3 regions of the Streptomyces sp. NPDC059816 genome follow, and region 1 is predicted to be linked to each of the others. Evidence: riboswitches for the same ligand, from Rfam matches in the RefSeq annotation. Region 1 holds a riboswitch; each other region holds the start of a gene.
What was found. Region 1 has a riboswitch for cobalamin ahead of ACFV88_RS26925 ((2Fe-2S) ferredoxin domain-containing protein). Riboswitches for the same ligand answer to the same signal wherever they lie in the genome.

Region 1 (9,907 bases):
CGAGCACGGCGGCGGTGAGGGAGTGCGCGAGGAAGAAGCCCGCGACGGCGGTGAGGGCCATGCCGCGTTCGGTGAAGAGGAGGACGAGCGGTGCGATCGTCAGCCCCATGGGCAGCCAGAAGAGCGCGCAGGTCGTGACGTAGCGACGGCGGGCCGACCGGGGGTCGATCCGCGGACCGACGGCTATGCCGCCGGGGGCGCTCACCGGTGCTCCTCGCTGTCCGGTTCCGTGGCGCCTTCCGCCACCCCCGTCGCCCCGGTCGTGGGTGGGGCGGGCGGCTCGGGGGCGAGCGGGAGGCCGGCGGTGATGAGGACGACCTGTCGGGCGCGCGGGTCCTCGGCGTCCCGGGCGGTCAGTTCGACGACCCGTTCCTCGAAGGCCCGCCACAGTTCGGTCACGGACTCGGGGGTCAGCCGGGGGAGCAGGTCGGTGATCCCGGAGGGTTCGCGCCACTCCTCCCCGAGCCGGCCCGCCTCCATGTCCTCCTCGTGCCGGGTCAGCGAGCTGGCGAGGTGCTCCAGCTGGCGCCGGCGCAGCGCGCTGACGGCGGCGCGGCCCCCGGGGGAGGCACCCATGGCGGAGTTGCTCCAGGAGGTGACCGCATGGACCGCGCGCCACCGGCGTTCCCGCCCGTCCCGGTGCTCGGCCTCGGTGACGAAGGCGTACCTCGCCAGGACCCGGAGGTGATAGCTGGTGGACGCGGAGGACTCCCCGGTGCGGACGGCCAACTCGCTCGCGGTGGCGGGCCCGTACTGGCGCAGCAGGCCGAGCAGACGCGTCCGCAAGGGGTGGGTCAGGGCCTTGAGGGCGGCGGCGTCCGTATCGGGGTCCAGGACGCGGTGGTGCTCTTGACTGGTCACTCATCGACCATAGGACGCTCCCGACAGTTTCCCAAAGTATTTTTGCAGAATTTCTTTGGGAGAATCTCGACGCCCGAGCCGCACGGGGCGTTGGACTCCGCGCGGGTGTCGCGTTCGACGGGAGCGATCGGGTGTGGGCCCCCCTTCCGCCGGGGCTACTCGGCGCGGACCGCCTTGGTGAGCGTGGTCAGGCAGGCGGTCAGGGAGTCGTGCTTGGTGGCGCCGTGGTCGCGGACGTAGGTCCAGGCCGTGTACAGGGTCGCCCACAGCAGCTGCTCGATCCAGGCGTCGGTGAGCCGGTCGTCCAGGGCCTCCTCCGCCCGGCCGCGCGCCAGGAGTGCGCACAGGGCCACGTCCGTCGCCGACTCCGGGTCCCCGTCCTGTTCGTCCTCCCAGCCCGGGCTCACCAGCATCACGATGTCCCCGAGGTCGAACAGTTCGTGGACGAAGCGGCGCAGGGCGTCCAGGGGAGGCCCCTCGTCGGTCCGTGCCTGCCGGGCGGCCTCGTCGATCCGCTCGGACGCGTACGCGGAGAGCGCGGCGAGCAGGGCGGCGCGGTCCGCGAAGTAGCGCTGGAGCGTGCTGCGGGCCACTTGGGCGGCGTCGGCCACCTGGCTCAACGGTGCGGAGTGGTCCTCGCTGAGGACCGTGACGGCGGCGTCGAGGATCGCACGGCGGGTTCGTGACCGGGTGCGGGACTCCTCCGGAGGCATCTGTTTCAGCACGGGCCCAGTGTATCGGTGTGGGTAATCAGTTGCCGGATATCGATACTCCATGCTCTTATCTGGGGCATGGATGACCGATTTAATGAACCGGTGGCCGCCTCGACCACCTCCCCGACCACGGAAGGACCGTCGCCCGACCCGGCAGTCCCGAAGGGCGGCGGCTTCGCCCGGCTACGGATTCTGGGGAGCTTCGCCCGCCCGCACCGCCGGCGCCTCGCCCTCGGGCTGCTCCTCGCGCTCCTGGGCTCGGCGATGGAACTCGCCACCCCGATGACCACCAAACTGGTGCTCGACTCGCTGGGCGGCGACATCCGACTCGCCTGGCCGATCACCGTGCTGCTCGGCCTCCTCGTCCTGGGCGCGGTCGTGGGGCTGTGGCAGACGATCCTGCTCGGCACCGTCGCCGAACGGATCGTGCTGGACGCCCGCGAGTCCGTCGTGCGCCGCTACTTCCGTGCCGCCCTGCTCCCGCTCAGCGCGCGCCCCACCGGGGAACTCACCACCCGCGTCACCTCCGACACCGTGCTGCTGCGCGAGGCCGCCTCCTCCAGCATCGTCGGCCTGATCAACGGCGGGGTGCTCATGGTCGGCACCCTCGTGCTGATGGGCGTGCTCGACCTGGTGCTGCTCTCGGTCACGGTCGGTGCCGTCGTCCTGATCGCCGCCGTCTTCCTGCTGCTGATGCCGAAGATCGCCACCGAACAGGAGAAGGCACAGGCAGCCCTCGGCAGCATGGGCGGGGCGCTCGAAGGCGCGCTGCGCGCCCTGCGGACCGTCAAGGCGGCCCGCGCCGAGGACCGCGTCGCCGAACGCATCGTCGGCCACGCCCGGACGGCCACCGCGCACGGCGTCAACTCCGTGCGGCGCGAGGCGGTCGCCTGGTCCGTCGCCTACGGAGGCATCCAACTCGCGCTGATCGGCATCCTCGGCTTCGGCGCCTGGCGGGTCTCCCACGGGAGCCTGGAGGTCTCCAGCCTGATCGCCTTCCTCCTCTACACCTTCGGACTCATGGGACCGGTCACCGAACTCTCCGGCCACGTGACCGCGCTCCAGTCGGGCATCGCCGCCGCCGCGCGCATCCGCGAGGTCGAGGACGTCCCCCTTGAAGGCCAGGCGGAGCAGGTGCCCGACACGCGCGGCCCGGGCGCCACGGCCGGCGCTGCGGTCCCCGTGCGGCCGGAGGGGGACGGCGAGCGCCCGCTGATCGAACTCCGCGGGATCACCGCCCGCTACGCGCCCGGCGGGCAACCCGCCGTGCGCGAGGTGGACCTCGACATCCCGGCCCGCGGCCACACCGCGATCGTCGGCCCCTCCGGCGCCGGCAAGACGACGCTGTTCTCGTTGCTGCTGCGCTTCGTCCACCCCGAGCACGGCCGAATCCGGCTCGACGGCACCGACTACGCCGACCTGTTGGTGGCCGACATCCGCCGACGCTTCGCCTACGTGGAGCAGGACACCCCGCTCGTCCCCGGTTCGGTGCGCGACAACATGCTGCTCGCCCACCCGGACGCCACCGAGGACGAGTTGTACCGCGCCCTGGACGAGGTGCGGCTCGGTGACCACGTCCGCACGCTGCCCGACGGACTCGACACCGAGCTGAGTCCGACCTCGCTCTCCGGTGGCCAGCGCCAACGCGTCGCCCTCGCCCGGGCCCTGCTGCACGCCCCGGACGTCCTGCTCCTGGACGAGGCCACCGCCCAGATCGACGCCCTGACGGAGGCCGCCATCACCGAACACGTCCGCGCCCACGCGGACCGCGCGGCCGTGCTGTCCATAGCCCACCGGCTGTCCACGGTCGTCGGCGCCGACCGGATCGTCGTGATGGAGGAGGGCGGGGTCCGCGCGGTCGGCACCCACCTCGAACTCCTGCACGGCGACCGGCTCTACCGGGACCTCGTCGAGGCGCTGCACATGTCCGGGCCCGCAACCACCGAGCCGTCCGTGGAGTACGCGGGCCGCGCCGGGCAGTGACCCGGTGGGCCGGGCGGTGACCGGGAGCGGCCAGGTCGACGGGCGGCCGACCCGGGAGGTCAGGGCTGCCGCTCCGCCAGACCGCAGTCCCCGCACTTCGCCCCTGCCGGGGCCCGGTAGTACAGACAACAACTGCGCCGCCGGAACGTCAGGTCCGGGCCGGTGACCGAGCCCGTACCGGCGAGGCGGCCCGTGCTCAGCAGCCGGTCCACCAGGGGCTCCAGCCGCCCGCGCGCCCCCGGCCGGGCGGCCAGGACGGCCCGCCCCGCCTCGACCAGCGCGGAGGCGGTGTTCCCGTCCAGGAGCCGGGGGGACACCTTGACGGGGAGCCCGGCGCGCAATGCGTCCAGCCGCCGGGTCACCACCGTGTCGTACAGCTCGTCCACGAGCCGGGGGACCCGGGCCGCGTACCGCCCGGTGGCCCGCGGCAGCCGCAGCGCAGGCCCTTCGTCGGCGCGTTGCAGACGGGACAGGTCGGGCACGACGCCGTGCAGGACCGTGCACGCGAGGAGCGGTGACCACAGCCGGGCGGCCTGGCTGAGCTGGGTGATCGACGCGGCGACCCGCGGCTCCTCGCTGCGGTGGCGGGCCGTGGTCGCCGCGATCAGATCGGGCACGCCGCGCGCGTACGCCTCCCCGAGGGAGTGCCAGCCGGCGTCGGGTCCGCCCACCCGCACCGAGAAGAAGCCGCCGAGTTCCGCCACGTCGCGCAGGGCCGCGGCGACCTCGGCCGGCGGGGCCGTCGCCTCGCCGGGGTCGCCGGGGTCCACGGCGTTCGGGCGCTCGTCCGCCCGGCGGTGCCCGACCGGAGGCGGGGAGCCCGTCACGGGCGGAACGCCCGCGTCGGACCCTCGTCCCCGGTCACCAGGGTGATGTGCGGGACCCCGGTGACCGGATGCCGGTCGACCTCGGCCTCCACCCGGTACACCTCGGACAGCAACTCCCGGGTGAGGACCTCCGCCGGCGGGCCCAGCGCGACGACCCGACCGGCCGCGAGCACGCAGAGCCGGTCGCAGAAGGCGGCGGCGAGGTTCAGGTCGTGCAGGGCGACGACCGTGGTGACGCCGAGTTGCCGCACCAGCCGCAGCACGTCCAGCTGGTGGCGCAGGTCCAGGTGGTTGGTCGGCTCGTCCAGCACCATCGTGCCGGCCTGCTGGGCGAGGGCGCGGGCGATCAGGACGCGCTGCTTCTCCCCGCCGGACAGCCGGTTGAAGGGGGCCTGCGCGAGCGCGTCCACGTCGAGGCGGGCCAGTGCCGAGGCGATGACCGCCCGGTCGTCGGCGTCATCGCCGGCGAAGGCCCGTTTGTGCGGGGTGCGCCCCATCGCCACCACGTCGTACACGGTGAGTTCGAAGTCCCCCGCGCTCTCCTGGAGCACGGCGGCCAGCTGCCTCGCCAGTCGCTTGCCGGGCAGTCGCCACACGTCCTCGCCGTCCAGCAGCACCCGCCCCGAGGTGGGCCGCAGCGTGCGGTACACCGTGCGCAGCAGGGTGGACTTCCCCGCGCCGTTGGGTCCCGCGAGTCCGACCACCTCACCCGGGGCCACCTGGAGGGACACTCCGGTGACCAGCGCCCGGCCGCCCACGGCGACCGTCACGTCCTCGATGTCCAGTGCGCCGGGCGCGGCCGTGCCGGGCAGCCGCGCACCCTCCTTCTCGATCGGCGCCGTCATGACGTCCTCCGTCGCATCAGCCACAGGAAGAAGGGGCCGCCGACCAGTGCGGTGAGAATGCCGACCGGGACCTCCTCGGGGCTCATCAGGGTCCGTGCCGCGAGGTCCGCGGCGATGAGGAACGCCGCCCCCAGCAGCGCGGCGGCGGGCAGGGCCCGGCGGTGGTCGGCGCCCACCAGCAGCCGCACGATGTGCGGCATGATGAGGCCGACGAAGCCGATCTGACCGCTGACCGCGACGATGGTGCCGATCATCAGCGCGACGACGGTGAACATGGCCGCTCGGAAGCGGTGCACGTCGAGCCCGAGCGCGGTCGCCGCCTCCTCGCCGGCCAGCAGCAGGTTCAACGGGCGGCTCACCCCGAGCAGCACCACCGTGCCGGCGAGCACGACCACGGCCGGTATCCACAGCATCGACCACGTGGTCCCGGCGAGCCCGCCGAGCATCCAGCGCAGCGCCGACTGCGTCTTGTGCGGGTCGTTGGAGGTGACGATGAGGAAGCTGGCGAGCGCCGACAGCACCTCGGCGGTGGCGACGCCCGCGAGCACCAGGCGGATGGTGGTCATCCGCCCGCCCGACCGGGCGAGGAAGTACACCGCGATCAGCGCGGCGAGCGCCCCGCAGAACGCCGCCAGCGGCAGGGTCACCAGGCCGAACGCCGTCAGGTTGAACACCAGGACGCTCACCGCACCGACCGAGGCGCCCGAGGAGACCCCGAGCAGCATCGGATCGGCCAGCGGATTGCGGACCAGGGCCTGGAGCGCGGTTCCGGCGACGGCGAGTCCGGCACCGACCACCGCGCACAGCAGGACGCGCGGCAGCCGCACGTCCATGACGATCGTCTCCCGCACCGGGGTCCAGGTCGTCTCGGCGAGTCCGGGGTGCACCCGGTGCAGCAGGATGCTCCAGACCTGACCCGCGGGGACGTTGACCGAGCCGACGGCGATGCCCGCCGTCCCCGCCACCGCCACCAGGGCGGCCAGCAGGACGAGGACCAGCACGTACGGCGGCTTGGCCCGACCCGTCCGAAGCTCCGACGAGTCGGGCGACGGGGCCGGGTCCCGTCGGGTGGTGTGCAGCGCACCGGCCCCGGCCGTCCGGGGCGCGCCGGTCACTGGAAGCGGTCCGGGTGCAGCTGACGCGCGAGGTCCGACACCCCGGTGGGCACCCGGACGCCGAGCACCGTCGAGGACAGCGGCAGCACCGCGAACCGCTTGTTCTTGATCGCCGGGACGTCCTTCAACGCGGGGTGCGCGAGGAGGAACTTCTTCTTGTCGGCGACGGTCTTGTCCCCGTAGTCGTAGATGACGATGGCCTCCGGTGCCCGTTCGGCGACCTGCTCGAACGAGACGTCGCCGAACTGCTTGTCCAGGTCGTCGAACTGGTTCCGGCCGCCCGCCTCCTTGATCATCTCGTTGCCGATGCCGGCACCGCCCGCGGTGAACGCCGTCTTGTCGCCGCTGTCGTAGACGAACACCTCGACCGGGTCGACGCCCTTGAGCTTGCCCTCGACACCGCTCAGCGTCGTGCGGACCTTCTTGACCTCGCGTTCGGCGCGGTCCTTCACCCCGAAGATCTTTCCGATCGAGCGGAGTTCCGTCTCGATCAGGTCCATCGTCACCGGCCCCTTGGGGCACTCCTCCACATTGAGGTAGGAGTTGACGCCCGCCTTGGTCAGCGCGGCGCGGCTGCGGCCCTCCTGCTCGTCGAAGGTGCTCGCGAACCCCGCGTAGGCGAAGTCGGGTTCGGCGGCGAGCAACGCCTCGAAGGACGGGTACTCGTCCGCGAGGACCTTGATGCCCTGGTAGGCGTCCGCGTACTCGGGCAGGATCTTGTCGTCCAAGTAGGCGGTGCCCACCATGGACTTCTCCAGTCCGAGCGCCAACAGCACTTCGGTGGCGTGCTGGTTCAGGGAGACCGCCCGCTGCGGGGGACGCTGGTACGTCGTCTTCACGCCGCAGTTGGTGACGGTGACCGGGAAGCCCTCGGGCGCGGAGGCCGCGCCGTCGGTCTTCTCGTCGGTGCCACCGCCACCGCAACCCGCTATCAGGAAGGCGGCTGCGGCAAGCAGGGCGACGGAGCGTCTGGCCATGGTGTGGTCGGTCCTCTCACCGCGGACGGCACGGCGCCGCCCGCGATCGGTTCGTTGGTTCAGTGCGTCGCGTCGGACTGCGCGGTACGGACCCGCCGCGGCGGGGTGAAGACGTAGAGGTCGAGGACGTCCGGTGGTGCGGCGACCCCCGGGCCGCCGGCGCGGACCCAGGAGACGATGTCCTCGGTGGCGTCGGAGTCGTTGACGAGGCCGAGCCAGACGGGACGTGCCCCGGCGGCGCGTCCGGCGGCCGACGGGCGGACGACGATCACATTGGCCTGATCGCAGACGTCCAGGCAGGCGGCGACCGTCACCGAGGTCGCCTCGCGCAGCCGCGCCACCTGCGCGGAGTGATCGACTCCGATCACCTTCGCGCTGCCGCAGCAGCAGTCCCGGCACACCACGACCCGGCACGGCACCGGATCGTCGGCCAGCGGCCCTTCGGGCATCCCGACTCACGCTCCCCTCTGGGGAGATCCGCCCCAGTTCTGTCGAGGAGGCGACCGCGTGAGTCTCCTGGCTCTCGGGTCACCGCTCGCCCCGCCCTTCCCACCCGCACAGGGGCAGTGGGCCGTTCGGGGTTCGCTCGCCGATCACAGTGGCGGGACCGCACCGGATTCACACCGGTTTCCTCGTTCCGCCGTCGCCTTTCCGCGTCATCATGACAGACCCGGCGCCCGGAACCCATGCCTGGGACGCGGTTGCTGCGCAGGTCACACGCCCGGACCGCGGGAACGGGCCGCGGGAACGGGCCGGTCCCGGTGCGGGCGGTGAGTGCCGCCCGCACCGGGACGGCGGTCAGGCCGCCACGAGGGCGGGGGCCCCGCTCGGTTGCTCCAACCAGCTGGCGGCCAGGTCCCGACGGGCACGTGCCACCCGGGAGCGGATGGTTCCCACGGGGCAGTCGAGGGCCTCCGCGGCCTCCGCGTAGGACAGGCCGAGGAGCCGGGTCAGGGCGAACGCCTGGCGCCGTCCGGGTTCCAGCGAGTCGAGCGCGTCCATGAAGGCCACCGATTCCTCGAAGCCGGGGAGGTGGCGGGGCTGCGCGCGCTCCGCGGCGGTCAGCCAGTCGGCGCTGTCCGCGATCCTGGGCCGTGCGGAGGCCCGGCGCAGCCGGTCCACGACGACCCGGCGGGCGATCGCCAGCAGCCAGGTGCGTGCGCAGGACCGTCCGGCGAATCCGCTGAGGCTGGTCAGTGCGCGCAGAAAGGTTTCCTGGGCCAGATCCTCCGAACCCGGGACATCGGTGGTCAGATGGGCGACGAACCGCCGTACGTCGTCATAGGTGGCGTGGACGAAGAGTTCGGCGGCGCGCTGGTCGCCGAGGCCGGCGGCCAGCGCCCAGGTGGTGATCTCCGCGTCGCGGTGCGCGTGCCGGGCGGCGGCAGCGCCGTTGCGGGTGGATCGTGCGCCTTCTCCAGGTGAATAAGGCATGACAAATCGCCCTTCGCGTCCGGGATTTAACCCGTCAAAGGTGAAATAAGTGGACAAAACCTCAGGACGCGAAAGGAGGGGGTCCTCGTCGAGGGGCCGCGCGCAACAGGGCGAGCGGGGACGGGAGGCGGTCGGACGCACGACGCTCGACCGGGGCGGGAGTCGCCACCGGCAGGACCTGCGCCCCGCACAGGGCGGCCACGGCGAACCGCAGCAGGCCCCCGAGGAACAGCGCCAGCGCCCGGCCGAGTTGGGCGAGCGCGCGCTCCCCCCGCCAGAGCCACCAGCCGCACACCGCACCCGCGAGCACGTGCGCGCTGGCCATGCCCGAGCTGACCGAAGAGAGGTCGAACAGGCCACGCAGGGAACGGAAGAGGGCGAGTGCGGTGCTCCCGGCCAGGCCCGTGCCGTCCGCGGTGGCGGGGCGCGGATGGGCCGTGTGGACCCCGTGTGCCGTGCCGCCCGGGCCGTGGGTCAGACCGAACAGTGCGTGCAGCATGACCTGGGCCCCGGCGCTCGCCCCGATCACCGCGCCCGCGGACCGTTCCCTGCGGGTCAGTCGCCAGGCGAGCAGTGACACCGGGGGAACCGCGACCGCATACCCCTGGAACGAGGGCGAGACCCCCGACGCCAGGGCGTGGCCGAGCCCGGACACCACGACGCACACGGCGACGAGGATCGTCGCGTGCGTGAGGCGGAGTGCGGTTCCGGCTCCCATGAGAGTCATGGTGCCAGTGGGATACGGGTCCCGGGTAAGGGCTTTGACCGGACAGTTGGCGCGATCGCCCCCGTTTGTGGACACCGTGTGTCGTGACCCATGTCACTACCCGCTCCCGGGAACTTTCCGCCCTCCGCATCCGACTACGTGTGCGACCGGCCCCACCCGGTCGTGCACGACCTCATTGACACGTGACAGAAGCGGAGCCCCTCGCCGTGAACCCCACAAACGACCGTGCTGCGCCCGGTTCCGAGTCCTCTCCCGCCGTAGGTGCGCCCCCCGGACCGTCGGGCGTGTCGACGGCGCCGCCCCGCCCCCGGGCGACCCTCCGCGGTGACCTGCGGGCGGGTGTCCTCGACGGCTCCCTCGCCCTCCTCGTCACGGGCGCCGTCTTCGTGCTGCTCTACGTCCGGATCGAGGCCGAGACCTCGTCC
Region 2 (9,907 bases), on a different contig from region 1:
CCAGATCCACCAGCCCACCGGGTGCAGGGCACGCGGCAGCCGACGTCCACCCGGGTCCGCCCGGGGCGCGGGCGCGGACGGACGCGCCAGGGGGGAAGGGGAGGGAGCCACCGGGGCGCCTACTCCGTGCGGTTGCGGCGTTTGGCCGCGAACACGGCCGCACCGACGAGGAGGAGGACCAGTCCGCCGGCGGCTGCGGCGGGGGCGAACGAGCCGGAGTCATGGGCGGCGTCCGCAGCCGGGGCCGCCTCGACCACCTGCGCGGGGCTCGGCCCGGCGCCCGCCCGGGCCGGCGCCGAGGAAGCGGACGGCGAGGGTGACGGCGACGTCGGGGGAGCGTTCGGGGAGGTGCGCGGGGGCGCGGACGCTGAGGGCTTGGCCGAGCGGGTCGGGGAGGGGGCCGCCCTGGTCGGCGGGGGAGTGGTGCGGGACGGCGGCGCGGCGGGACGGGTCCGGGTCGGAGTGGGGCCGGTGTCGGTGCCGGGCGGCAGTGGGTCCGCCGTGCGCGTGGGCGGCGTCCTGGCGGGCTTGCCGCCCCCGGTCGGCTCGGTGTTGCGGGCCCGCAACTGATCGGGGGTGACGGTCGGACGGCCCCTGGTGCCCTCGATGTTGGTGCCGCCGAAGATCCAGAGGTCGACGCTGCCCGGCTTCGGCCGGTAGAGCATGGCCCCGAGCTGGCTGTACTCCCAGGTGTTCTCCCCGGGGTCCGCGTGCCAGTACGACCAGTAGGCGGAGGCGGGCGGGGTCAGTACGCAGTCGTCCTGGTCCGGCGGCGGGAACTGCTTCCCGCCGCGATGGCCGCTGTATCCGATCCGGCAGATGAACGCCGGACCGTCGTGGCCCGTTCCGGTGGTGCGCCAGCCGCCCTGGTTGAGCAGTTCGTACCCGGTCGTCGGGGTGGTGCCGCAGGAGCGGTACAACGGGCCGCCCCACCTGCTGAAGTCGACGGCCAGCACCACGCCGGAGGAGGTGGTGCACCGTCCCATCGGCTGGGAAGCCGCGGACGCGGGACCCGTGGTGCCCCACAGGAGGGCGCATGCCGTGCCCAGGGCTGCGGCGGTCCGCGCCACGCGTGCGGCGATCCTGGTCACGACTGTCCCCCTCGTAGGGCCCTGCTGCGGTGGCGGACCGCGGCGGTCACCGCGCAGCCCGCCAGGACGAGCGTTGCGGCGCCGGCGGCGAGCACCGCGACCCCGCCTCCGGTGGAGGCCAACCCGCCTTGGGCGCCGCCCCCCGAAGCGCCGGCACCACGGTCGCCGGCGCCCGCGGCGCCCTCGCCCCCGGTACCCGCAGGGCTTGGGCCCGCGTCGCCCGGAGTGACGATCGCCGGTGTGGACGCCGACGCGGAGGGCGTGGGCGTGGGGTCGGGGTCGGGCTGCGGTCGGGTACCGGTCAGATCGCGGGTCAGCACGCCGAAGGAGATGCCGGTGGAGCCGCCGACGGCCTGGGTCGAGGCCCGCAGGTCAGAGCCCCGCTGGCCGTCCTCGGCAACGTTGAACCCGCCGTCGGGGTTCTGCTGCGCGGCCAGGAACTTCCGGGCCCCGGCGATCTGCCGCTCGTACTCCGGGGTGTCCAGGGACAGGCCCTGCACCGCGAGGGCGGCGGAGTTGACCGAATTCCCGGCGGCGCCGGGGAAGCCGCCGTCGTCGAGTTGTTTCGTCGAGATCCAGCGGAGCGCCCGCTCGACGGCCGCATCGGCCTCGTCGTCCCCGACGAGGTCCAGGGCCATCGCGGCGATGGCGGTGGAGTCCACATCGGAGTCCCCGGTCGCCGGCACCAGGCTGGGGAAGGCGCCGGAGGCGTGCTGAAGGTTCTTCAGATAGGCGACGGGGTCGGACGCCGCGCCCTCCTCCCCGGCCCGGATCTGCGCCATCACCGCGAGCGCGTGGGCGAAGACGGACGGGGCGTAGCGGTACGCGCCCTTCGCCGCGCAGCTGCGGTCCGGCGCGGTACTGGGGCCCCGGCAGACGGCCGTCGCCAGCGCCGCGATCAGGTCCTGTCCACCGAAGTCGCGCGGGTCGCGGCCGACGGCCTGGGCGAGGACGGCGGTCTTGCCGAGGGAACCGCCTCCGGCGTACCGGGTACCCACCTTGGTCCAGTCGTGGACGGTGCGCCCCTCGCCGTCCTCGCCCCCCTGGTCGAGGAAGTCGACGATGCCGCGCAACGCGTCGTCGTCGTGGCCGGTCGCGGCGAGTGCGTAGGCGCCGTCGATGGTGAGTCCGAAGTCCGCCCGCGTCGACCCGGCGCCGATGTCGTAGTAGCGGCCCCGCCGCAGTCGGGCCGCGTCGGTGAGGTACGCGACGCCCTTCTTCAGGTCCGGGCCCCGGCCGTTCCCCGAGGCGGGCGGTGAGGCGGGCGGTGAAGCCGGGGGAGTGGTGCCGGGGGGCTGCGGACGATCGGGCTTCTTCGTGGTCAGCGAGGCCAGGCTGGTGTCCGCCCCCGCCAGGACGGCCACCCCGGTCGCGTAGAACACCGAGTCCGCCGCGCCCTCCTCGAAACCGAAGCCCCCGTCGGTGAGTTGCTGCCCGGACAGCCAGGACACGGCGGCGTCGGCGCGCACCTTCTCGCCGAGGACCCGTAGGGCCTGGGCGGCGTAGCCGGTGCCGATCACGCTGCCCGTGGTGCCACCGGTGTAGCCGGGGAACGCGCCGTTGCTCAGCTGGGCCTTCCGCAGGTGGTCGCGGGCCTTCGCCACCACCGCCCGGTGACCGCCCGCCTGGTGCAGGGCCAGCACGGCGAGGCCGGTGGCGAGGGGGTCGGCCTCGCAGTTCTCACCGGGGCCGATCAGGACACTGGTGAAACTGCCGTCCCGGCACTGGAGTCGGGTGAGCCGGGTCACCGTCGCGGCCGGGGGCCGCACGCCGCCCCTCAGGAGGGCGAGCACCCCCAGGGCCTGCCCGTCGGTGTAGGAGGCGTTGCGGAAGTCGCCCTCGGCGGTGCAGCCGGCTTGCCCGCCGGCAGGACAGACGTGGTGCACCAGATCGCCGACGAGGTCGTGTCCGCCGAAGTCGCGCGGGTTGTTCTCGGTGACGGCGGCGAGCAGGGCGAGCCGGGCGGCGGCCGTGGCGTCCGGTGCCCCGTCCCTTCCCGCGGCGTACGCGTAGGCGTCGGTGTGGGCGCGGAGGAAGGCGGTCACCTTGTTCAGCGCCCGGCTCTTGCCCCGGGTGGCCAGTGCGTACGCGGCCTCCGTGGTCAGGAAGTAGTTGGGGGTGTCGGCGCCCTCGTCCACCACCCTTTCACCGTCGGTCAGTTCGGCCCGGACCCAGGCGGTGGCCTTCGCGAGGTCCACTTCGGCGGGCGGTACGTTCGGCTCCTCGGGCCCTGGACCCGGTGTGCCGCCGCCCGCCCGCACCTCGTCGGGGGTGAACGTCGGGCGGCCGGTGGTGCCGCCGACGTCGGTGCCGCCGAAGACCCAGGCGTCCACGTCACCGGCCTTCGGCTTGCGGTCCATCGCCCCGTACTGGCTGTACTTCCAGTCCTCTTCGTCGGGGGAGGCGACCCAGTACGACCAGTACGCGGTGGCCTGCGGGGTGAGGACGCAGTCCTCGGTGGCGGGAGTCGGGTACGGGGTGCCGGAGTGGAACGAGCCGTGGCCGATGCGGCAGATGAACGCATCGCCGTCGTGGCCGGTGCCGGCCGTGCTGAAGCCCGCCTCGTGCAGCAGCTCGTAACCGGTGGTGGGCGTGGTGTCGCAGCCCCGCTCGACCGTGCCGCCGAAGGGGCCGAAGTCCACCGCGACGACGGCTCCCCTGCTGGCGGTGCACCGGTCGATCGGGTCGGCGAGCACCGGGGCGGCGGTGACGAGCACGGCACTGGTTCCGCCGAACAGGAGCACGGCCGACAGCAGGGCGGCCAGCCCTGCGAACCGTCTCCCCTTGTCCCTGTCCACCCGAGCTCCCCCGTGTCATCCGGGCGGCCAGACGTGGCTGAAGGGCCCGCAGTGACACCAGGGCGTCACCGACGTGCCGGTCGACCACGCCGTAGTCCGCGACGGCGCTTCTCGCTGAGATCTGGCGCTCCAGGCAGTCCGGCTCGCCCGGTGTCACCGGGCCCACGGTTGCGGGTCAGCGCCGGATTTCGACCGGCTTCCCCTGAAGTGCAGTGCGTATCAGCCGGATTGGAACATGCGGCCCGAGACACCGTCAAGGAGGCATGAACTACCCGCTGACAGCGCACGGTTGCTCAAGCGCCCCATCTGGTGCGCTGGTGATCCCTCGGGTAGCGTCCAGGGCTGCCACATGGGGGAATCCGGTGCGAAACCGGGGCTGACGCGCAGCGGTGTGGGGCGGCACGGTGCCGTACCCGAGCCCGAATGCCCATGCGGTGACGTCACATTCGAAGCCGTACCACGCGAGGGGACGACGGCCCTAACCCGCCAGCGCCGCCACGGTGTCCCCGCGGCGCGGTGCGCCCGGCCGGTGTCCCCTGTCCACCACAGGAGCAGGCCATGTCCCGTCCCCCGACCACCCGGCGCCTCGCGCTGGCCGTTCCCGCCGCCCTCGGGGCCTTCGCCCTGACCGTCCTCCCCGCGGCGGCGACCTCGACGCCCGCCCAGATCGCCACCTCCAAGACCAACGGCGTCGCCTACCTCAAGTCGCTCCAGGCCGCGGACGGTTCCTACGCGGGCACCGGGCTGTCCAACGAATGGGCCTTCAGCGCCTTCGCCGCGGCCGGGACCGCGGTCGTCGACGTGGCACCCGGCGGTGACACGACGAAGAACGCCCGCACCGTCTACCGCAATCTGCTCTCCACGGCCGGCTGGCCGTCCGCCACCCCGGTCGTCACCGACTACGAGCGCGCCACCCTCAACGCCTACGCGGCGGGCATCGACCCGGCCCGGGTGTCCGCCTCCCGGAACCTGATCGCCGACGTCTACGGCTACTGGCAGAACGCCGAGGCCGGCTACTTCGGCCCCTCGGCCACCTACAACGGCACCGTCTTCGCCGGGCTGGCCCTGGCCGGGGCCAAGACGCAGACCGGGGTGCGGCGCGTCCCCCAGGCGCTCCTCGACAAGGTCGTCACCCGTATCCGCGCCAACCAGCACCACGACGGAGGGTGGGACTTCCAGAAGGCCGAGGGCAACCCGACCCGCCTCAGCGCCCCCGGCGACGTCGACATGACCGGCGCTTCGATGGCCGCGCTCTGCGCCGCGGGAGTTCCGAACACGGACGCGGACGTCGTCCAGGCGAAGGCGTTCCTGAAGAGCAAACTGGTCGCGGCCAACGGCGCGTTCAACGCCCTGTACGGAGTCAACACCAACTCCAACGGATGGGCCGTCGCCGGGCTCAACGCCTGCGGCATCAACCCACAGACCGGCGACTTCCTCACCACCCTGGGCAAGACCCCGGTGGACTTCCTGATAGCCCAGCAGTACAACCCCGGTGGCGGTTTCAAGTACAAGTCCACCGACACCGCCCCTTCCGCCTACGCCTCCATCGACGCCCTCCGTGCCGTCGCGGGCGGCGGCTTCACCGCCGCCCCGCCCACCCCGGTCACCGCGGGGGCCCCGAAGTGGGTGGCCGCGAGCGCCTTCACCCCCGGTACGGCCACCGAACTCGCCCTCACCGTCGATGACGGAACGGGCAACCTGAAGGTGTGCGCCGTCGCCTTCACCGCCACGGCCGCCACGACCACCCTCGGGGACGTACTGGACGCCGCCGCCACCTCGGCGACCCCGTCGGGCTGTGTGACCGGGGTGACCCCGTCGTCGGGCACCGGCACGATCACCACCCTCAACGGCAAGGCCAACAGCGGTTCCCAGACCTGGAAGGTCAGTGTGGACGGCTCCGCCTTCGCCGCCGCCTCCCGCGGCAGGACGATCGGTGTCGGGGACACCATCGCCCTGCGCTGGGGAGCCTGACCCCGAACCGGTGCGGGCCCGTCACCTCCACGGGCCCGCACCACCGGACCGCCTCACGGCGCCACCCCTGGGAACAGCGATCCGTACGCACGGATGCACTGATCGGGCGCGCCCCGCCCTACGATGGGCGCATGAGCAAGGGCACGCACCCAGCAGGTGCACACCATGCGCAGCAGTCGGCCGAGCGACTCGACGTCGCCGCGTCCGTCCTCGCCCTGCTCGCGGACCGGACCCGGCTGGCACTGTTGGAGCGGCTCGGCCGCGGCGAAGCCGATGTCACCACGCTGACCCAGGCGTGCGGGGCCGCCCGGCCTTCCGTCAGCCAGCACCTGGCCAAACTCCGACTGGCCGGTCTGGTCACCGCCCGCAAGGACGGCCGTCGCGTCGTGTACGCCCTGCGCCACGGGCATCTGCGCCGGCTGGTGGACGAGGCCCTGAACGTCGCCGACCACCAGATCGGTGCGCTGCCGCCCCACGACTGACCACCACCCGCGTCGCCTACGGAGCGCCTTTCACCAATAGGTGCATAGGTGCGCACCCATTGGCTACGATGAGCTGGTCGCACCCACCCGCCGAACGGGACGGGACCTCATGCTGTCCGTGCTGCGCAACCGCACCTACCGCCGTCTGTTCACCGCACAGGTCGTCGCCCTGGTCGGCACGGGGCTCGCCACCGTCGCACTGGCCCTGCTCGCGTACGACTTCGCCGGGGACCGGGCGTCGACCGTGCTCGGGACGGCGCTCGCGATCAAGATGATCGCCTACGTCACGATCGCCCCCGTCGTCGGCGCACTCGCCCACCGGGTACCCCGCCGCGCCCTGCTGGTCTCCACGGACCTCACCCGGGCCGGGGTCGCCCTGAGCCTGCCGTTCGTCTCGGCCCTCTGGCAGGTGTACGTCCTGGTCTTCCTCCTCCAAGCGGCGTCGGCCGCCTTCACCCCGACCTTCCAGGCCACCATCCCCGAGGTACTGCCCGACGAGCGCGACTACACCCGGGCCCTGTCGATGTCCCGCCTCGCCTACGACGGGGAGAGCCTGTTCAGTCCGGTGCTCGCGGCGGCGCTGCTCACCCTCATCCCCTACGACTGGCTGTTCGCCACGACCGCTGCGGGCTTCGTGGCCTCCGCGGTCCTCGTCGTCTCGGCCGCCCTCCCCACACCGAAACCCGTCGAACGCGGGGGCTCCGCCGCCAAGGCGACCTCCGGCACCCGACTCTTTTGGGCCACGCCCCGACTGCGGGCCCTGATCGCGCTCGACCTCGCGGTCGCCGCCGCCGGATCCGTCGTCCTCGTCCACACCGTCGTCCTGGTCCGGGACCACCTCCAGCGCCCCGCCACCGCCGTCCCCCTCGCCCTGGGCGCCTACGGCACGGGCTCCGTCCTCGCCGCGCTGCTCCTGCCCCGGCTGCTGCGTCACCGCACCGACCGCACGGTGATGCTGCCGGCCGCCTTCGCCCTCCCGGTCGCTCTGGCCGCCGTCGTGGCCGTCGGCGCCGCGCGGCCGGACGTCTGGTCCTGGCCCCTGCTCCTGGCGGCCTGGACCGCGATCGGCGCGGCCTGCTCCCTCGTCCTGACCCCCGCCGGCCGGTTGATGCGCCGGTCCACCTCCGACGCGGACCTGCCCGCGGCCTTCGCCGCCCAGTTCTCCCTCTCCCACGCGTGCTGGCTGCTGACGTACCCCCTCGCCGGCTGGCTCGGAGCCGCCGCGGGCCTCCCGGTCACCACCACGGTGCTCGCCGTCCTCGCTTTGGGCGCCGCCGGTTGCGCCCTCGTGATCTGGCCCGCCCGGGACCCCTCACGACTGAGGCACGTCCACCCGGACCTCCCCGCCGGCCATCCGCACCTCGTCGACGCCGCCCCCTGTGCCGACGGTTGGCAGCACGACCACCACTACGTCATCGACGGGCACCACCACAGCTGGCCCCGCGGGACCCGGGTCGGGATCTGACGCGTCGGGGTCAGCCCCCCGGTGAGGTGAGGGACGAGGCGCGGATCCGCAAGGCGGGTTCCAGTTCGACGGATCGCACCTCCCGGCCGTTCAGCCGGGCCAGCAACAACTCCGCCGCCGTCCCGCCCATGCGGCGGGGACTGCTGTCCACGCTACTGAGCGGGATCGTCAACTCGCGCGCCGCGTCGATGTCGTTGAAGCCGACGACGGCGATGTCCCGTCCCGGGACCAGCCCGCGGTCGCGCATGGCCCCCATCACCCCGAGCGCGGTGTGGTCGTTGACCGCGAAGACGGCTGTGGGGCGGGGGCTGAGGTCCAGGAGCACATCGGCCGCTCGCCTACCGCTGTCCACATCGAACCCGGACCGGACCACGTAGTCGTCAGGGACGGGCGTGCCGTGCTCCGCCAGCACGGTTCGGCACCCGTGCGCACGACGCGTCGCCGTGCTCGCCCAGGGGAAGCCGCCGGCGATGCCCACCCGGCGATGTCCCCGCGCTGCGAAGTGCGCGCCGACGAGTCGACCGCCTTCCTCGTCAGCGCAGGTCGCCGACACCTGGCCCGGCACGCTGCGGTTCACCAGCACGAACGGGACGGCCGTCTCGGAGAGCGAGGGGTCCGACAGGTGTGCGTCGCCGATGATGACGCCGTCGATCCGTCGGCTCAGCAGGAGGTCGAGCCGGCGCCTTCGTTCCGCCGGATCGTCTCCGGTGCTGGCCACGACGGCCTGGTACCCGCGCGCGGTGAGGTGGTCCTCGACGCCCTCGAAGATCGTAGCCAGCACGACGTCCGAGAGGCGCGGGACCAGCACGGCGATCACCTTGGTCCGCCGGGTGCGCAGGCTGGCCGCGTTGGGATCGGGCCGGTACCCCAACTCGACGGCGATGGCCCGTACCCGGTGCACCACCTCGGCACCGACGCCGGGCACCGGGCCCTCGGGACTGCTCAGCGCTCTACTGACGGTGGAGACGTGCACGCCGGCACGGTGAGCCACCACCTTCATGGTGACCCTCCGCCCGCGGTCGGGTCCGGGAGTGCGGGATGCCGCCATCGTTGGTCCTCATCTCTGCCCTTGACGTACGCAAACGATTGCATAACCTGGGAGTCCGCAATCGATTGCGTGAGGGTTTCCCGATCGGACCGTCGCGTACCCGTGCCGCGCGACGCGCGAGGCCCGTCCCAGGAGATGCCATGACGACGATGACGCTGGCGGCCCGTACGGGAGTGGCGTTCGAGCTCCCGCGCGGCGGAACGCTGCGTGTGGTGAACACTCACGGAAGTCAGGTGGTGGACACCTGGGCCCTGGTCAAGCAGGACCCCCGGCGCGCCCTCTCGACGGCACACACCCGTGCCCTCGCGGGACGCCTCACGGTACGGGTGGGTGACCGCATGGTCGACAGCTCACGCCGCCCGGTCCTGGCCGTCGTCGAGGACACGACCCCGGGAGTCCACGACACCCTCATCCCCGCCTGCGACCGCGCGCGTTACGAGCAGTTGGGCCACGGTGGCTACCACGCCAACTGCACCGACAACTTCCGTCAGGCACTCGCGGCGATCGATGTCGCCGGACCCGAGCAGGTGCCGGGCCCGCTCAATCTGTTCATGAACGTCCCCGTCGACGACGACGGCGGCATCGCCTTTTGCGCCCCGGTCAGCGAGCCGGGCGACTCGGTCGCCCTAGAGGCGCTCACCGACGTCATTGTCGTGCTCTCGGCCTGCCCCCAGGACCTGGTGCCGGTCAACGGCGAGCTGCTGGAACCCCGGGACGTCGAGGTCCGCGTGGAGCATCCCCGCGCAGTGGCCGCGGACCCGAGGTGACGCCCGGGGGAACGTCCACCCGCACGGTCGACCCCGCCGAACTGGACCGGCAGGGCGTCTTCCGGTTGCTCACGGCCATCGTGGTGCCGCGTCCCATCGCCTGGACGTCGACGGTGAGCGACGGCGGAACGCGGAACCTCGCACCCTTCAGCTTCTTCACGGTCGTCTCGACCGAACCGCCGATGCTGGCGCTCACCATCGAAGCCGCCCCGGGCGGGGGAGTGAAGGACACCCTGCGCAACCTCAGGACGACCGGGGAGTTCGTCGTCAACACCGTCTCCGTCG
Region 3 (9,907 bases), on a different contig from region 1:
GATGCCGAAGGCCCAGCGCCAGGACAGATCCGCGAGCCAGCCGCCCAGGACCGGCCCCACGGCCGCCGCCGCGCCGATGGTCGAGCCCCAGACGGCGAACGCCTGGCCGCGCGCCCGACCGGTGAAGGTCGCGTTCACCAGCGTCAGTGACGAGGGGAGCATCATGGCCCCGCCGATGCCCTGGAGGAAGCGGGCGAGGATCAGCAGTCCGCCGTTGGGAGCGAGCGCGGCGGCCACGCTGGTCAGGCCGAAGACGGCGAGACCCACGAGGAACACCCGTCGCGCGCCGTGTAGATCGGTCAGTCGACCGGTGACCAGCAGTAGCGCGGCGAAGACGATCGCGTACGACTCCTGCACCCACTGCGCCTCGATCGAGGTGACCTGGAGGTCGTCGATGATCGGGGCCAGGATCACGTTGACGATCGTGATGTCCACGACGATCAGGGCCACGCCCAGGGACACGGCGATCAGCCCGAGCCATTGCCGCCGGGAGGGCGGCTCCGCGCCCCCGGAAGGCACCCCGCCGCCCGGAGCCTCCGTACGTTCGGTCATTCTTCCCCCACTCAGAGTTACCTTTGCAGTAAAGCTAACTAACTTTGCGGCAAAGGTAGTTTCGTCGAGGTAGGTTGTCAATCGAGCGGTTGACCGCGTTGACTGGGCGGACCGTGCTGTTGGGGTCATCGGAACGGATCGGAAACGACGCATGTCCATCGAGAGGCCGGAGTCCGTCGACCTCGAGGAGCAGCGCGACCGCCTCATGGAGGGGTTGCGGGCCTTCGGGGCCAACTACACGGAGTTCACCCGGCGGTTCGCGTCCTGGCTGGGACTCCACTCCACCGACGCCGCCGCACTCGCGGAGATCCTCTACGCCGAGGACAAGGGCACCCCGCTGTCACCCGCCCGGCTGGGCGAACGGGTGTCGCTGTCGTCCGGGGCGACGACCATCCTGCTCAACCGGCTCGAAGCGGCCGGGTGCGTCGTCCGCACCCGGGAGCACTCCGACGGCAGGGTCGTCACCCTGCGGTCGAGCCCCCGCATCCGCCCGCGCGCCGAGCAGTTCTTCACGGCCTACACGGAGCGGATGACGGAGGCCATGGCGCAGTACCCGCCCGAGCAGCTGCGTCAGTTCGAGGACTTCGTGGGGCACCTCTGCGCCACCATGGGGGAGCTGCTCGCCGACGAGTACCAGCCGGGTCGGGGACCCGCCCCCCGCCCCGGCGACGCCTGACGCCGGGGCGCGCCCGCCCCGGTCGGGTCAACTCCTCCCCGGCCCGGAATCGCCCCGGTCAGGACCGGTCGACGCCCCGAACCCGTCGGCCACCAACCGCTCCGCCCAACGGCGCAACAGATCCTCGACGGGTGGGTGGTGCAGTCCGGCGGCGCGGCTCAGCAGATCGGCGGACCGGGTGTCGTACCGGTCCTCGGAGAAGAACGGCAGCGTCTCCGGGTCCGCTCCGGTGAGGACGCGGGGCAGCCGGCGCACCAGTCCCACCGGAACGGTGCGGCGCGGCGCGCGGACCCCGAGGTGATCGGCGATCAGCGCGACCAGGCGTGGTAGTTCCGGTGTCTGGGGATCGAGCACGGTGTGCAGGTGGGCGGCGCCCCGGTCGTGCTCGGGCACCGCGGCGAGGAACCGTGCGAGGTGGTCGACCGCGACGACGGGCATGAAGGTGCGTCGCGTGCCCGGGAGGAGCGGCAGGCGACCGGTCCACAGCTTGCGCACCAGGTCCGCCAGGCCGATGTACTGCCCCGACGCACCGGTGACCGAGTGGCCGATGACGCTGCTCGGGCCGACCACCGTCAACGGCACGCCCAAGCGCGCCGCCGTGATCCGGACGGCCGCGTCGCCCTCCCGCTTGGACGCCTCGTACGCGCCCTGGCGCCGGTACAGCGCGTCCGCCTCCGCCGCCGGGAGCGGGAAGCGTGGCACGTCCCGGCCGGTGATGCGGTAGCCCGACAGGTGCACCAGTCGACGCAAGTCCGGTCGGGTCGCCGCCCACTGCGCCGTGTGGAGGGCCCCGGCGGCGTTCACCGCGTACGCCTCCTCGCGGGCGAGACCGAACCGGTAGAGCGCGGCCGGGTTGTACACGTCGCGCACGCCGGTGAGGCGGTCGTCGTCCTCCGGGGTGAGGCCGAGCCCGGGGCGGGTGAGGTCGACCTGCACCACGGTCAGTCCCTCCGGAACGGCTCCGTGCTCGCCCAGCCACCGGCGCAGCCCGTCCGCGCGCCGTACGTCACCGCGGACGGCCGCCGCCACGGGGACGCCCTGCGTGAGGAGTTCGAAGACGAGATGGCGCCCGATGAAGCCGGTTGCACCGAGCACCAGTGTCCGTGGCGGTGGAGCGGGTCGGACGTCCGTCGCTTCGGCGCCGGTCGGGTGAGGCGGGTCGTGCTGCGGGGTCATGCTCGGCTCCCTTGGGGATGCGGTCGTGGCAGTCTGAGGTCGCGATGAATAAATAGATCGGTCTGCATATTTCACGAACGGAGTGAAGGTGTGGGCGCCGGGGGTCGGGTCGGTGCGGGGGCCGTCAGGCCGGTGCGGCGAGCAGGAGGTCCACGGCGCGGCCGGCCTGTTCGAGGGGGGTGCGGCTGTGTCGCACCCGGGCCAGGAGGAGGGCGCCCTCGATCTGGGCCAGGACCGTGCCGGCCATCGCGTCCGCCGCCTCCGGTGAGCGCCCTTCGGCGATCAGGAGTTCGGTGAGGATCGCCTGCCAGCCCCCGTACTCGTCGGCGCATGCGCGCCGTAGTTCCTCGTTGTCGCCCGAGACCTCCAGGGCGACGGCCGCGAGCGGGCAGCCCTTGGTGTAACCGGACCGTTCCATGCGGTCTCCGAGTGCGTCCAGTAGGCGTCGCACCAGGTCGCCCGGGGCGGGTCCGTCCTCGCTCAGGGTGCGCAGCAGCCCGCCGATCCCGGCTCCCGCCCCCGACAGCGCGGCGGCCACCAACTGGTCCTTGCCGGCCGGGAAGTGGAAGTACAGGGAGCCGCGTGGCGCGCCGCTGTCGGCGATCACCTGGTTGAGTCCGGTGCCGTGGTAGCCGCGGGCCTCGATGAGGTCCCTCGTGGCGGCGATCATCCTGGCCCGCGTTTCCTCGCCCTTGGCTCCCATGGCCGGAACGGTAGACCGATCTGCATATTCTGTCCAGGCTCCACAGTGCGAAGAACTCTTCGCGAAAGACTGTTCGCGAAGAGTTCTTCGCACCTATCGTGTCCTCTCATGAACGACACGGCGGCCTCCGACCCCGATCGATCCGTACTGGACCTGTCCCTCGACCCCCGAGCCCTGCGCGTCCTCGCCCATCCCGTTCGCGTCGCCCTGCTCACCCATCTGCGGTGGCACGGGCCCGCCACCGGACGACAACTCGCCCGCCGCTTCGACCTGGACTCGGGTGCGGCCAGCTACCACCTGCGCAGGCTCGCGGCCGGCGGACTCATCGAGGAGGACCGGGAGCGGGGCAGCAAACGGGAGCGGTGGTGGCGACCGAGGCACACCACGACCGAGCACGACCCCGCCCACACCGGTGCTGACGGAACGGACCAACGCGCCTACGTCCAGGCCGTCGCCCTCGCCCAGAGCGAGACCCTGCGCAGGGTGGCCACCGAGACGGTGCCCGCGCTGCCCGACCCGTGGTTCGGGGCACTGGCCTTCACCGACCACCAGCTGTGGCTGACGCCGGACGAGGCCCGCCGGATGCAGCACGAACTGGCGGAGGTGATCGCACGGTACGAGGCCCGGGGCGACGCCCGCCGCACCGAAGCCCACCGGACGGAAGCCGCGGGGCCGGTCGCCGCCCACGTGCAGATCTACGCCACCTCCGAAGCACCCCGGACGACGAACGCACGCGGTGTCGGCCCGACGGACGGCTCGACGGACGGGGCGGGAGACGAGGCGGGAGACGGGGCGACGGGAACGGAGGGGGCCGGGTGAGCGACGACGGATCCGGTCACGGCCGTGCAGGGCTGGAACCAGGAACCCCGACCGCGGGGATCGCCCGTCCGTGCGTCACCCACCCGACCGAAGCGGAACGGGACGGGCGACCCGTCTACCGCGACGCCAACGTGCTGCGCTGGCTCGGTGCGTACACCGCCTCGGTGACCGGCGACGTCGCCTACTACTTCGTCCTCACCTGGGCGGCCTCACGGGTCGCGGGCGCCGCCCAGGTGGGCCTGGTCCTGGCGGTGGGCGCCGCGCCCCGGGCCGTCCTGATGCTGGGCGGCGGCGTCCTGGCCGACCGGTTCGGACCCCGCCGCGTACTCATCGCCAGCGACGCCGTCCGCAGTGCGATGGTCGCCGCCGTTGCCCTGGTGACCTGGATCGCCGGGCCCGGTCTGTGGTCCCTGTGCCTGCTCGCCCTGGCCTTCGGGATCGTCGACGCCGTGTTCATGCCCGCGGTCGGCGCGCTGCCCCCGCGCATCGCCCCGGTCGCCCAGCTGGCCCGGGTGCAGGCCCTGCGGGGGCTCGCCGTGCGACTCGGGAACGCGGTGGGCCCGCTGATCGCGGCGGCCGTGGTGGCCGTCGGCGGCGCGGCGGCCGGGTTCGCGGTGGCGGGAGTGCTGTTCGTGGTGTCGCTGGTGCTGATCGTCCTGGTGCGGATCGCGCCCCTGGCGCCCTCCCCGGCCGGTGGGCCGTCCGGACGGGACCGTCCGGCCACCACCTTCCGGGACGACCTCCGCGAGGGGTGGCAACTGCTGCGCGGTGACCGGCGGTTGGCGCGCCTGGTCACCGTTCTCGCCCTCGGCGAGATGTGCTTCAGCGGCCCGCTCGCCGCCGGCCTCGTCCTGTTCACCCAGGACCGGGGCTGGGGGCCCGCCGAACTGGGCGGCCTCCTGGCGGCGTTCAGCATCGGCGGGGCGGCGACGGGACTGGTGTTGGCCACCGTCTCCCGGGTTCCCCGCGCACCCGCCGTCATGGCCACGGCGCTCCTGCTCTGCGGGCTGGCCGTGGCGGCCTTGGGCCGGACGCAGACCACGTCGACCGCACTGCTGTGCTGCGGCCTGGTGGGTGCGGCGTCCGGTACCGCGGGAACACTCGCGCACACGTTGGTGCAACGGGCCACCGAACCGCGGTACCTCGGACGGATCACCTCCGTCACGACCCTGTGCACCCTCGGACTCGCGCCCGCCCTCTACCCCCTGGCGGGTGTCGTCACCGCACGGTGGGGCACCGGTGCGTTCTTCCTCGGCTGCGGGGCCGTCTGCATCGCCGCGGTGGCGCTGTCGCTCACCGCGCCGGTGCGGCGCGCGGAGCTATGACCGCGCGCCGCACCGGGACCCGCCCGGACGACGGGTGCGCCCGGAGTCAGACGCCGTCGTTCGCCGCGGCGCCGTCGGTCGGGGAGAACTCCCCGGCGAACGCAGCCGCCATCCGCAGCTGAGGGGCCGCCTCGGCGTCCCGCCCCTGACGCTCCAGCGTCCGGCCCAGCATCAGCCGCGCGTAACCCTCGACGGGGTCCCGCTCCAGGACCGCGCGAAGCTGCTCCTCCGCCCGACCCAGCTGGGCGGAGTGGTAGTAGGCACGGGCGAGCAACAGACGCGGGGCGACCTGCTCCGGCTCCTCCTCGACCAGACCGCCCAGGATGCGTGCGGCCGTCAGGTACTCCTTGGAGTCGAAGAACATGCGGGCCCGGTCCCAGCGCTCCGCCGCCGTGCCGAACTCGTAGTACGCCGTGCTCACCATGACCTCCTTCGACGATGTGACACCCGGCCCAACCGGGTCGGACGGGTGGATATTCCCCGAGCCCCCGGGCCCGCGGGCGTCTCACCTCACCATCCGAAATGTGGGCGGCACTGTCCGAACCCGGACGGTCCCTCTAAGCTGATCGGTGCAGCTGGTTCGCCCTGTCCGCCAGACAGACGCGTCGCAAGAGGGAACCCGGTGGGAATCCGGGACTGCCCCGCAGCGGTGAGTGGGAACGACCGCCGTCATACGCACTGGATCCGGGCAACGGATCTGGGAAGCGACGGCCAGTAGGTGTCCGTTTCGACGGATGTGCCCGCGAGTCCGAAGACCTGCCCGCTGCCCGTGCGCGACCGATCGCGCACGGCATCCCGGTGACCTCGTGGGCGGGTCGGAGGAACCTCGGACAACCGTCCGGGGAGTACACACCAGACGGACCGCTGCGCCCCGCGCGCACCACCGGACCCGTCAGGTCTGTCGTCCCTTCGCGTCCTCGTCCCGTCCCCGGGATGCTCAGGACACATCTCGCGAAGGAGAGTTCCGTGACAGCCCAGCCCGCAGCCGCGGCAGCACGAGCCACCGTGTACGGCTACCCCCGCCAGGGCCAGCACCGGGAACTGAAGAAGGCCGTCGAGGGTTACTGGAAGGGCCGCGTCACCGCCGACACCCTCCGTCAGACCGCCGCCGACCTCCGTCGGACGAACTGGCGACGACTGGCCGACGCCGGCGTCCACGAAGTGCCGACCGGCGACTTCTCGTACTACGACCACGTGCTGGACACCAGCGTCATGGTCGGCGCCGTCCCCGAACGGCACCGCGGTGCCCACACGGCGGATCTGCTGGACGGCTACTTCGCCATGGCGCGCGGCACCCAGGACGTGGCGCCGCTGGAGATGACCAAGTGGTTCGACACCAACTACCACTACCTGGTCCCCGAACTCGGCCCCGACACCGTCTTCCGGGCCGACTCGACCAAGCAGGTCCGTGAACTGAAGGAAGCCCTCGCCCTCGGGCTGACCGCCCGCCCGGTCCTCGTCGGCCCCGTGACCTATCTGCTGCTGGCCAAGCCCGCACCCGGCGTCGCCCCCGACTTCGAGCCGCTGACCCTGCTGGACCGGCTGCTGCCCGTGTACGCCGAGGTCCTCGCCGACCTGCGTGCCGCCGGCGCCGAATGGGTCCAACTCGACGAACCGGCCCTGGTCCAGGACCGCACCCCGGCCGACCTGAACGCCGCCGCCCGCGCCTACCGCGACCTCGGCGCAGTCACCGCACGGCCCAAGCTGCTGGTCGCCTCGTACTTCGACCGCCTCGGCGACGCCCTGCCCGTCCTCGCCAAGGCTCCCGTCGAGGGCCTCGCACTCGACTTCACGGAGCGCGCCGCCAAAAACCTCGACGACCTCGCCGCCGTCGGTGGCCTGCGGGGCAAGCGCCTGGTCGCGGGGGTGGTCAACGGCCGCAACATCTGGATCAACGACTACGAGAAGTCCCTCGCCACCCTCGGCACCCTGCTCGGCCTCGCCGACCGGGTGGACGTGGCCGCTTCCTGCTCCCTGCTCCACGTCCCGCTGGACGCCACCGCCGAACGGGACGTCGACCCGCAGATCGCCCGCTGGCTCGCCTTCGCCCAGCAGAAGACCGCCGAGATCGTCACCCTGGCCAAGGGACTCGCCCAGGGCACCGGCGCCATCACCGCGGAACTCGCGGCCAACCGGGCCGACCTGGCCTCCCGCGCGGGGTCCCCCCTCACCCACGACCCGGCGGTCCGGGCCCGCACCGCCGCCGTCACCGACGCCGACGGCCGCCGCTCCCTGCCCTACGCCGAGCGCACCGCCGCCCAGCGGTCCCACCTGGGCCTGCCGCTGCTGCCCACCACCACCATCGGCTCCTTCCCGCAGACCAACGAACTGCGCACCGCGCGCGCCGACCTACGGGCGCGACGCCTGGACACCGCCGGGTACGAGGAGCGCATCAAGGACGAGATCCGGGAGGTCATCGCCTTCCAGGAGAAGGCGGGCATCGACGTACTGGTGCACGGCGAGCCCGAACGCAACGACATGGTGCAGTACTTCGCCGAACAGCTCACCGGCTACCTCGCCACCCAACACGGCTGGGTCCAGTCCTACGGCACCCGTTACGTCCGGCCGCCGGTGCTGGCCGGGGACATCTCCCGACCCGAGCCGATGACCGTCCGCTGGACCGCCTACGCCCAGTCGCTCACCGAACGGCCCGTCAAGGGCATGCTGACCGGTCCGGTCACCATGCTCGCCTGGTCCTTCGTCCGCGACGACCAGCCCCTCGGCGACACCGCCCGCCAGGTCGCCCTCGCCCTGCGCGACGAGGTCAACGACCTCGAAGCCGCCGGGACCTCCGTCATCCAGGTCGACGAACCCGCACTCCGGGAGACCCTGCCGCTGCGCTCCGCCGACCACGCGGACTACCTGGACTGGGCCACGGAGTCGTTCCGCCTCACCACCAGCGGGGTGCGTCCGGCCACCCAGATCCACACCCACATGTGCTACGCCGAGTTCGGTGACATCGTCCAGGCGATCGACGACCTCGACGCCGACGTCATCAGCCTGGAGGCCGCGCGTTCCCACATGCAGGTCGCACGTGAACTCGCCGCCCACGGCTATCCGCGCGAGGCGGGACCCGGCGTGTACGACATCCACTCCCCGCGGGTGCCCAGCGCGCAGGAAGCGGTCGCCCTGCTGCGCAAGGGACTTGAGGCCATCCCGGCCGAACGTCTCTGGGTCAACCCCGACTGCGGACTGAAGACCCGCGGTTGGCCCGAGACCCGGGCCTCCCTGGAAAACCTGGTCGCCGCAGCCCGCGAGGTCCGCTCCGGTCTCACGTCCCGCAACGCCTGACGCCACCGGTCGGGGGCGGACACCCGCCCCCGACCGAGGGCCCCCATGCATCCGGCCGAGACGCTCAGCCCGGCCCGCCTGGCCCCGCCCCGGCCCCGAACCCGGACGGCGGGGAGTCCGGCGGCGCACCGTCGCGGGGCGCGGCGAAGCGCACCGGGGCCTGGAAGCGGGCCTTGCGGGCCGCTCGACGGAACACCGTCAGCACCACCGGACCCGCGAGGACGATGCACACGAAGTTGGTGACGGCCCGCCCGGTGTCCCAGCCCAGCGACGTCGCGAGGTCGAAGGCGACGTAACGCTGCCACTGCTCGGTGAAGGGGAGGCCGGGCAGGTAGGCGATCGAACTGCCCGGGTCCAGGGAGAACGGCCAGAAGGACAGGTTGAGCAGGAAGCCGAAGAGGTAGCCGGAGAAGGAGCCGTAGACGGCGAGCAACAGCACCTCCCGACGTCCGGTGGCCTTCGGCAGGAGCCCCGCGAGCATGCCCACGAAGGCGCAGCCGAACATCTGGTACGGCATCCACGGGCCGACGCCACCGGTGATCAGCGCGGACGCGAACAGCGAGGTGCAGCCCAGCGCGAAGCCGAACCCGGGTCCGTAGACGCGGCCCGCCAGGACGAGGACGAAGAACACCGTCTCGATGCCGGCGGTGCCCGCACCGAGGGGACGCAGAGCGGCGTTCACGGCGGAGAGCACCCCGAGCATGGCGAGGGCCTTGGAGCTGATGCCGCCCTCGGCTATCTCCGAGATCACCACGCTCAGCACCAGGACGAGCAGCATCCCGAAGATCAGGGGCGGCGCGTAGTGCGAGGCGAAGGCACCGGGGGCGACGAGGAAGGGCCAGAAGAACGCGACCACGCCGAGGAGGGCCGCCAGGGTGATGACCACCGCGGCGCGGGGACGGATGCGGATCGCGGTCGTGGCGTCGGGGAGGGTCATGAACCCGCCCTGCCGGTGAGCGCCCCCGCGACCTGCGCGACGGTGAGGTAGGGGAGCGGCGCGAGGATCTTCGCGACCTGGGGGGCGAAGACGGGGGAGGCGACGATGACCTCCGGGGTGGGTCCGTCGGCGACGACCTCGCCCTCGGCCATCACCACGACCCGGTCGGCGGCCCGGGCCACGAACTCCACGTCGTGGGTGGAGATCACCACGGCGCGCCCCTCGGCCGCGAGCTCGTCGACGATGCGGATGAGTTGGCCCTTGGCCCGGTAGTCGAGTCCCCGCGTCGGCTCGTCGAGCAGCACGACCCGCGGTGCCGCGGTGAGTTGGATCGCCAGGACCAGGGCGAGTTTCTGTCCTTCGGAGAGGTCGCGCGGGTGCGTGGCGTCGTCGATCCCGGGGGCGAGCCGGTCGAGGACGGCGCGGGC

Region 2: it holds a riboswitch for cobalamin, as region 1 does, so the genes downstream of both, ACFV88_RS31200 (prenyltransferase/squalene oxidase repeat-containing protein) here and ACFV88_RS26925 ((2Fe-2S) ferredoxin domain-containing protein) in region 1, are expected to answer to the same signal.
Region 3: it holds a riboswitch for cobalamin, as region 1 does, so the genes downstream of both, metE (5-methyltetrahydropteroyltriglutamate--homocysteine S-methyltransferase) here and ACFV88_RS26925 ((2Fe-2S) ferredoxin domain-containing protein) in region 1, are expected to answer to the same signal.

The regions. Positions count from the first base shown of each region.
Region 1 is NZ_JBHWIQ010000023.1:78,358-88,264, forward strand. It holds gene ACFV88_RS26885 (MFS transporter) at 1-205, opposite strand, end outside; gene ACFV88_RS26890 (ArsR/SmtB family transcription factor) at 202-861, opposite strand; gene ACFV88_RS26895 (TetR/AcrR family transcriptional regulator) at 1,017-1,586, opposite strand; gene ACFV88_RS26900 (ABC transporter ATP-binding protein) at 1,677-3,557, shown strand; gene ACFV88_RS26905 ((2Fe-2S)-binding protein) at 3,617-4,327, opposite strand; gene ACFV88_RS26910 (ABC transporter ATP-binding protein) at 4,381-5,229, opposite strand; gene ACFV88_RS26915 (FecCD family ABC transporter permease) at 5,226-6,230, opposite strand; gene ACFV88_RS26920 (ABC transporter substrate-binding protein) at 6,341-7,321, opposite strand; gene ACFV88_RS26925 ((2Fe-2S) ferredoxin domain-containing protein) at 7,381-7,770, opposite strand; cobalamin riboswitch at 7,831-7,958, opposite strand; gene ACFV88_RS26930 (sigma-70 family RNA polymerase sigma factor) at 8,120-8,755, opposite strand; gene ACFV88_RS26935 (hypothetical protein) at 8,817-9,473, opposite strand; gene ACFV88_RS26940 (ferric reductase-like transmembrane domain-containing protein) at 9,665-9,907, shown strand, end outside.
Region 2 is NZ_JBHWIQ010000032.1:17,316-27,222, forward strand. It holds gene ACFV88_RS31190 (energy-coupling factor transporter transmembrane component T) at 1-111, opposite strand, end outside; gene ACFV88_RS31195 (hypothetical protein) at 120-1,091, opposite strand; gene ACFV88_RS31200 (prenyltransferase/squalene oxidase repeat-containing protein) at 1,088-3,889, opposite strand; cobalamin riboswitch at 4,004-4,132, opposite strand; cobalamin riboswitch at 4,200-4,339, shown strand; gene ACFV88_RS31205 (hypothetical protein) at 4,448-5,860, shown strand; gene ACFV88_RS31210 (ArsR/SmtB family transcription factor) at 5,992-6,342, shown strand; gene ACFV88_RS31215 (MFS transporter) at 6,452-7,807, shown strand; gene ACFV88_RS31220 (LacI family DNA-binding transcriptional regulator) at 7,818-8,798, opposite strand; gene ACFV88_RS31225 (DUF1989 domain-containing protein) at 8,996-9,622, shown strand; gene ACFV88_RS31230 (flavin reductase family protein) at 9,619-9,907, shown strand, end outside.
Region 3 is NZ_JBHWIQ010000032.1:5,124-15,030, forward strand. It holds gene ACFV88_RS31140 (DHA2 family efflux MFS transporter permease subunit) at 1-552, opposite strand, end outside; gene ACFV88_RS31145 (MarR family winged helix-turn-helix transcriptional regulator) at 704-1,228, shown strand; gene ACFV88_RS31150 (SDR family oxidoreductase) at 1,256-2,404, opposite strand; gene ACFV88_RS31155 (TetR/AcrR family transcriptional regulator) at 2,529-3,107, opposite strand; gene ACFV88_RS31160 (winged helix-turn-helix domain-containing protein) at 3,216-3,926, shown strand; gene ACFV88_RS31165 (MFS transporter) at 3,923-5,251, shown strand; gene ACFV88_RS31170 (tetratricopeptide repeat protein) at 5,298-5,675, opposite strand; cobalamin riboswitch at 5,811-6,030, shown strand; gene metE (5-methyltetrahydropteroyltriglutamate--homocysteine S-methyltransferase) at 6,218-8,542, shown strand; gene ACFV88_RS31180 (ECF transporter S component) at 8,607-9,479, opposite strand; gene ACFV88_RS31185 (ABC transporter ATP-binding protein) at 9,476-9,907, opposite strand, start outside.